Regions from separate parts of the Crossiella sp. CA198 genome, predicted to be linked through region 2. Evidence: riboswitches for the same ligand, from Rfam matches in the RefSeq annotation. Region 2 holds a riboswitch; the other holds the start of a gene.

Region 1 (3,631 bases), on a different contig from region 2:
GGCGACCGCGCGGATCGCCGGGATCATGGGCGCCAAGCGCACCCCCGACCTGGTGCCGCTGTGCCACCCGATCGCGCTCTCCGGCGTCAAGCTCGACCTGACGCTGGGCGAATCCGAGGTGATGATCACCGCGACGGTGCGCACCACCGATCGCACCGGGGTGGAGATGGAGGCGCTCACCGCGGTGGCCGTCGCCGGGCTCACCCTGCACGACATGGTCAAGGCGGTGGACCCGGCCGCGGTGCTCGACGCCGTGCGGGTTGACCGCAAGGAGGGTGGGAAGACGGGACTATGGACGAGACCGCAGCCGTGAACCCGCGCAGCGCCAGGGTGATCACCGCATCCAACCGGGCCAGCAGCGGGGTCTACGCCGACCGCACCGGCCCGGTGATCGTGACCTGGCTGCGCGAGCGCGGCTTCTGGGTGCCCGAGGCCGAGGTGGTGCCCGACGGCGATCCGGTCGGCCAGGCCCTGCGCAAGGCGGTCACCGAACGGGTCGACGTGGTGATCACCACCGGCGGCACCGGCATCAGCCCCACCGACCGCACCCCGGAGGCCACCAGGGCGGTGCTCGACTACGAGGTGCCCGGCCTGGCGGACGCGATCCGGGCCGCCGGGCAGCCCGCGGTCCCCACAGCGGCTCTCTCGCGCGGGCTGGCCGGGGTGGCCGGTCGGACCCTCGTGGTGAACCTTCCGGGCTCCACGGGCGGTGTGCGGGACGGTCTGGGGGTGCTCGAGGGCGTGCTGGACCACGCGGTGAGCCAGCTTCGCGGCGGCGACCACACCCCCGGCGGGCTCCCGCGGACGGGTCCGGCGGCCGCCGTGCTGCGTGCCGAGGTCACCGAGGACCCCGTTGACGTGGAGGAACACGCCCGCCTGGTGGCCCACCCGGCCGCGGGCGCGGTGGTCACCTTCGCCGGCGTGGTCCGCGACCACGACGAGGGCCGCGGCGTGACCGAGCTGGAGTACACCGGCCACCCCAGCGCGGCCGAGGTCATCGCCGAGGTCGCCGCGGAGATCGCGCTCCGGCACCAGGGCATCAGAGCCATCGCGGTCAGCCACCGGATCGGCCAGCTCAAGATCGGCGACGCCGCACTGGCCTGCGCCGTGGCCGGGGAGCACCGCGGGGAGGCCTTCGCCGCCTGCGCCGACCTGGTCGACGAGGTCAAGCGCCGCCTGCCCATCTGGAAGCGCCAGCTCTTCACCGACGGCGCCGAGGAATGGGTCAACTGCCCCTGAACACACACGAAACCCCCGGTCGCCACGTGAACGACCGGGGGTTTCGCGGAGCGTGCCTAGCGAGTCGCCAGACTCACTTCACGTCGAGCTGCTGGCCCGGGAAGATCAGGTCAGCGTTCTTGACGATGTCCTTGTTGCGCTCGAACAGCGCCTTCCAGCCACCGTTCACCTGCAGCTTCTGCGCGATGGTGGACAGCGTGTCACCCGCGACGACGGTGTAGTCAGCACCGTTGCGCTCGGTGGCGACCGGAGCGGACTGGACCGGCGCGGCCGGCTTGATGACCGGCTTGGCCACGACAGGCTTGGGAGCGGCCTGCTTCTTCACGACCGGCTTGGCCGCGGCGGGCTTCGGGGCGGGCTTGGCGTTGCCGCCGCCACCACCGTGGCCAACCTTCCGGCCGCAGGACGGCCACGGCTGGAGCTTGCGAGCCGCGTACAGGCGCTCAGCGACAGCGATCTGCTGCTCGCGAGTGGCCTGGTGGGCGTACGGGGCGTACGCGCCGCCACCGTTGGAGAGCCAGGTGCCACGGTCGAACTGGAGGCCGCCGTAGAAGCCATTACCGGTGTTGACATTCCACCGGCCGCCGCTCTCGCACTTGGCCAGAGCGTCCCAGTTCACGCCACTCGCGGCGCTTGCGGTACCGGCCACTGCCATCGGGGCGGCAATGACGGCACCGGCCACGACAACGCGGGCCACGGTGCGGGTGATGTTGGACTGCTTGCGGTGCTTGCCTCGGTAAGAAGCCATGTCCCTCTCGCCAACCGCGCCTACGAGGTGAGCTGTCGGGTTCGAGCCGATGGAGCTGGCCCGGCCGGTTCGCACCGGCTTCACCCCAAGGACGCTGACTGCTCGCCCGGAAGTGGTTCCCCCGCCCCTGTCCAGTTGAAGTTTCGCTCGGGGTTTGGTCGGGAACCCGCTTGGACAGGGCTTGGCGCTACAGGTTCCCGTCGTGCTGGCCGGTTCGGGGCCGACCGAGAAGCGACCGTACGTAACCCAGCAGGGGTCCGCCAAACCTTCTGGACTGTGACCGTAGTCACTGTAACGTTTGGCGGAGTTCTGCGATGTCGGGTGTCGCGCCAGGTCAGCCTGCCGTTACCGCGCCGTGTCCTTACCGAGATCAATCACCGTCGGTGAGGCGTGGCTCACCTCGTAGCGGCACCCGAGTGACCCCGTAGGAACGCGGAGAGCCCCGCAAGATCATCGGTATTGAGGTGATCCACCCCGGCCGCCGCCAGCTCCCGCCAGAGCGCCGCGCGGGCCGGCCCCGCCGCGTCCGGGGTCGCCCAGAACCGGAGCCGCTGCCCGCCCGCGTGCACCCGCTGGACCAGTTCCCGCAGCTTGGCCCGCTCGGCGGCCGGCATCTCGCCCACACCCCGCCAGGCGAACAACTTCGTCCAGTTGTCGGACACCAGCGGCGCCAGCTTCGGATCCGCGCCAGGCCCGAGGTCGTTCGGATCGGTGAGGCGTCCGTCATAGAAAGCCAGTCGATCCCGCTGACCAGCCATAGCGGCCCGCGGCCGGTCCCCGGAGATGACCGCGGTCACAGCCCCGCGCAGCACGAACCCGTGCAGGTACCGGCTGAACAACCAGGAGTACCGCGGCGACCGCAGCACCCGGTCCAGCTCCGCGTAGGCCGCCACCCCGTTGGTCTTGATGTCCACCAGCAGCTGGAACAAACCGCCCCGACCCGGATAAACGCGTCCGCCATTGGCCAGTGCCCGCTTCCGCAGCGGCTCCAGGTACAGCGCCTGCAGGGTCCGCTCCGGCCGCAGGTCCCCGGGGTCGTGCCCGACCAGCAGTGCCCCGTCCACCAGGTAGATGTCCGCCTCGACACTGGTGAATCCGTGGTCCAGCGCGTCCAGCAACGGCCGCCCGTGCTCGTAGTCGTTGTGCGCGTGCGCCTGCGCGAGGGGCTTGACCCGCCCCGCCGCCCCGGCCTGCGCCACCGACCCGCCGAGCAACCCGGCCACCGCCAGGAGCACCAGCACCGCCCGCAATCCGATCCGCACACGAACCTCCCGAGTGAGTCTGGGGCGGAAAGTAAAGCGGACGAACGACCTGCCGGTGAACGGGGACCGGCCGGTTGATTGCCGTGCCAGGGACATCCGGCCGTGCGACCATCGGCTGGGGGCAGGGGGGCTGATGGGACCGGAGATCGAGTTTCGGGTGCTCGGACCGCTGGAGGTCCGGGTCGGCGGCGCGCTGCTGGTGATCGGCGCCGCCAAGCAGCGGGTGCTGCTGGCCGCGTTGCTGTTGCAGGCGGGCGATGAGGTCCGGTTCGAGGAGCTGATCGGCACGCTGTGGGAGTCCGCGCCGCCGGCCAGTCCGCGCGCCACGCTCCATACCTATGTGCGCCGCCTGCGCCAGGCCCTGCCCGGACCGGATCTGATC
Region 2 (3,631 bases):
TGACGAACAGGTTGCGCTGGGCGGTGGCGAAGGCCGAATCGGCGTTGGGGTCCAGGGTGGCCAGGAAGGTGGCCTCGTCCCGGCGCAGGATCGCCTCGGCCCGGCGGCGCATCAGCTCGGCCACGGCCGCGGCACGCGGGGCCTCCGCGGTGGTGGCCGGGGCCTCCGGCGGGACCGGGCGGCCCGCCGCGTCCAGCGTGGTGACCTGGGGCTGCGGGTCGACCGCCTCGCGGGCCTGCGGGGTGGCGACCACGGCCAGCCCAGCAAGCAGCACGGCGGCCACCGCGGCGACCAGCCAGCTCCTGTACCGGCCAACCCCGGACACAGCTGCATCCTAGGGCCGGACAGGCCGCGGGGCCGACACCCGATCGGTGACGGCCCCGCGGAAAAACGGACTTACCTGGACGAGTGGCTCAGGAGCCGACCCCGACCCGGCGGACCGCGACGATGCCGCTCTGCAGCGGGGCGATCTTGACCACGTCGCCGGTGGTGGGCGCGTGCACCATCTTGCCGTTGCCGACCGAGATGCCGATGTGGCCCTTGTAGGCCACCAGGTCGCCCGGCTGGATGGCGCTGATCGGCACCGCGGTGCCGATCCGGGCCTGCTGCGAACTGGATCGCGGCAGCTCCATGCCGACCTGCCGGTAGGCCCAGTAGATCAGGCCGGAGCAGTCGAAGGTGTTGGGACCCTCGTCGCCGTAGACATACCGCGAGCCACGCTTGCTCAGCGCCTTCTCCAGCGCCGCGCCCGCGATCCCGCTGTTGCCGGGGATGTTGATGACCGAGTTGTCCTCGGGCCCCTTGAGCTTGTTCCGCTCATCCTGGGTGAGCTTGTCGTACTGCGCCTTCACCTTGGACCGGCGGGTCTCCAGCTCGGCCCGGCGCTTGTCCAGCTCGGTGGTGATCCGCTTGGCCTCGTCAGTGGCCTTCTGCGCGCGGTCCTTGGCCTCCACCGCACGCTTGCCTGCGTCCTCGGCCTGCTTGATGGTGGCGTGCAGCTTGTCGATGGCGTCCTTGTTGTCGCCCGCGAGCATGTCGAGCAACGCCATCTTGTCCAGGAACTCATTCGGCGAACGCGACATCAGCAGCGCGCTGAGCTGGTTCAGCCGCGCGCCCTCGAAGTCGGCGGAGGCCATCTTGTCGACGTCCCCGCGGAGCTGCCGTTCCTGCTCACGGGCCAGGGCGCCGAGCTTGCTGGCTTCCTCGGCCTCCCTGTTGGCCTTCTCCAGGTCGGCGTTCTTCTTGTTGAGGTCGTCCTTGGCCTCGTGCAGGGATTCCGCGACCTTCTCGGTTTCCTTGGACATTTCCTGGAGCTGCTTCATCGCCTCGGAGGCGTTGGCGGGCAGTTCCGGGTCGGCCAGCGCGGGGGTCGTCGGCGCGAGGCCGACGGCTACCACAACCGCTGAGGCCGCGAGGGCCCCGCGCATTGTGCGCTTCAGTCGATGCGACGCCACGTGGCGTACTACTCCTTCGTGCTCGCTACCGCTTACCGGGTTAGCTGACGGGTTCGGGCCCGAAGTCGCCCTACGCGCGGTGCCCAGGTTCAGGCCCGCCCGATTCACCCCAACTGCCTGGGTCCCCGGTTCGGCCCCCGACAAGCCGATTCGGCGGTGTCTCGCGTTGTCGCCCTCGGTTGGACGACGGTCCGCCGCGAGATCTCGGACAGGTTACGAGTAGTGAGGCCCCCAGTCCACCGCCCAGGGCCGGCCGATGTTTGGCCGCGACCCGGCCGCCCGATCGGACTAGTTACCCAGCGACACAACAGCGCTGTGTAATCGCTCACCATATTCGGCGCGACCTGCGGTGTTGGCCTTCCCTAGAGATCAACTGTCAATACCCACCGACACGGTCCGTCCCTGGTTGCAACCTGGTTCACCCCAGAAAAGTGACGAGCGCCACACGCCAACCGCGTATGCGCGGGCTCACACCCGGCCCAGCCTGGCCAGCAACACCGCCGAGGGCACCGGGTGCGCGCCCCGGCGGCGGATCGAATCGGCCACCGCGCGATCGGAGGTCACCACGACCACCGGACGGCCCTCCGGCTCGGCGGTGACCAGGGCCCGGATCACGTCGTCGGCGAGCACGCCAGGGTCGCTGAAGAGCACCCGCACCCCGCGCGGCGCCGAGGCGGGCACCGCGACCACGCCCGCGCCGTCGAAGACCAGGGTGACCTCGGCCCCGGTGCGCGCGGCCAGCACCGCGAGCTGGTGCACCAGCCGGTCCCGCTGCTCGGAGAGGGTCAGCTCGGGATAGCCGGTCTTGGTCACGTTGTAGCCGTCCACCACCAGGTGCACGGTGGGCAGCGCGAGCAGCCGGTCCAGCGCGGCCGGGTCCTCCACCCGGCCGGGCGCGCCGGTGGCCGGGGTGGCCCCGCGCACGGTGTCGGCTGGCCGGGGACCGCTGCCGCCGAGGGCGAGTTCCCTGCGCAGGCCGGTGACCGCGCCGGCCAGGGTGTCCACCAGCAGCCCGAGCCGGACCTCGTCGGCCTGGCGGGCCTCCCTGGCGGACTGCCGGGCCACCTCGGCCTCGGCCAGCGCCCGGCCCGCCTTGAGCCGCTCGGCCTCGGCGCGTTCGCGTTCCTTGTCCCGTTCGGCGGTGATCGCGGCGACCACCGCCTCGGTCTCGCCGTGGCCCTTGGTCAGCGCGGTCCTGGCCGCCTCGGCCTCGTCCTTGGCCTGGCGCAGCTTCACGCCCTGCTCGCGGAGGCGTTTGCGCAGCCGGTCCAGCTCGGCCTCGCCCTCCTGCCGGACCCGCTCGGCCGCGCCCCTGGCTTCGTCGAGTTCGGCGCGCATCCTGGCCAGTTCGGCCTCCAGGCGCTCGATCCGGGACACGCCCGCGTCGCGTTCGGAGCGCAGCTGGGCGTCCACCGAACGCCGGGCGACCAGCTCCACGTGCAGCGGCGCGGCCGGATCGGCCAGCAGCACGGCCGCGGCCGCGGTGGCCACCGGATCGCCGGGGGCCAGTTCCAGGGTGCTGGGCCGGTGTTCCCGGCACCACTGCACCACCGCGTTGCGGAAGACCGCCGAATCCCGCAGCGCGGCCAGCAGCGGACCGGTGCCCAGCTTCGCCCGTTTGGCGGGGGCGAAGCGGGCCACCGGCCGCAGCGGCTGCGGGATGTCGAGCTGGGGCATGGTGCCCAGCGCCTCGGCGGACAGCTCGGCGAGTCGCGCGCGGACGGCCTCGGGCAGGGAGTCGAACTCCAGCTCGGGCTCCGGCGGCGGCGCACCGTCCACAGCGGACGGACCCGGATCGGGTTCCGGCCGGTCGTGGCTGGTCTGCGCGGGCAACGGGAACACCCGGATAAGGTTAGCCGTCGTCAGCGCCGCTGGCGCGCAGCCACCGTCACGCTCGGCGACGCTTGCGTTGCAAGCTGATCACGCCAGGGCCGGGGCCGGGGTCCGCTCGGGCAGCGGAGCCGGGATCTCCGCGGGGATGGCGAAGTACAGCCGCACCAGCTTCTCCGCCAGCGCGGCCAGCACCCTGGTGGGCAGCACCCGCAGCACCGCGCGCACCGGCGCCACGTTCTCCTTGCCCAGCAGCAGCACCTGGTAGACGCCGAGCACGGTGTGCCGGGGCGCCCGGCGGATCCGCGCCACGGCCTCGGCCAACCGCCCTGACAGGAACTCCCGCG

What was found. A riboswitch is a leader RNA that binds a small molecule or an ion and turns the genes downstream of it on or off. The one in region 2 is predicted to bind cyclic di-AMP.
Region 1: another riboswitch for cyclic di-AMP. It lies ahead of ACTOWY_RS12380 (transglycosylase family protein); the one in region 2 lies ahead of ACTOWY_RS22835 (NlpC/P60 family protein).

The regions. Positions count from the first base shown of each region.
Region 1 is NZ_JBQJIM010000006.1:259,402-263,032, reverse strand. It holds gene moaC (cyclic pyranopterin monophosphate synthase MoaC) at 1-313, shown strand, start outside; gene ACTOWY_RS12385 (molybdenum cofactor biosynthesis protein MoaE) at 292-1,239, shown strand; gene ACTOWY_RS12380 (transglycosylase family protein) at 1,313-1,987, opposite strand; cyclic di-AMP (ydaO/yuaA leader) riboswitch at 1,989-2,145, opposite strand; gene ACTOWY_RS12375 (phosphatidylinositol-specific phospholipase C/glycerophosphodiester phosphodiesterase family protein) at 2,383-3,249, opposite strand; gene ACTOWY_RS12370 (BTAD domain-containing putative transcriptional regulator) at 3,383-3,631, shown strand, end outside.
Region 2 is NZ_JBQJIM010000013.1:207,852-211,482, forward strand. It holds gene ACTOWY_RS22830 (basic secretory protein-like protein) at 1-325, opposite strand, end outside; gene ACTOWY_RS22835 (NlpC/P60 family protein) at 414-1,454, opposite strand; cyclic di-AMP (ydaO/yuaA leader) riboswitch at 1,469-1,620, opposite strand; gene ACTOWY_RS22840 (NYN domain-containing protein) at 1,923-3,296, opposite strand; gene ACTOWY_RS22845 (hypothetical protein) at 3,375-3,631, opposite strand, start outside.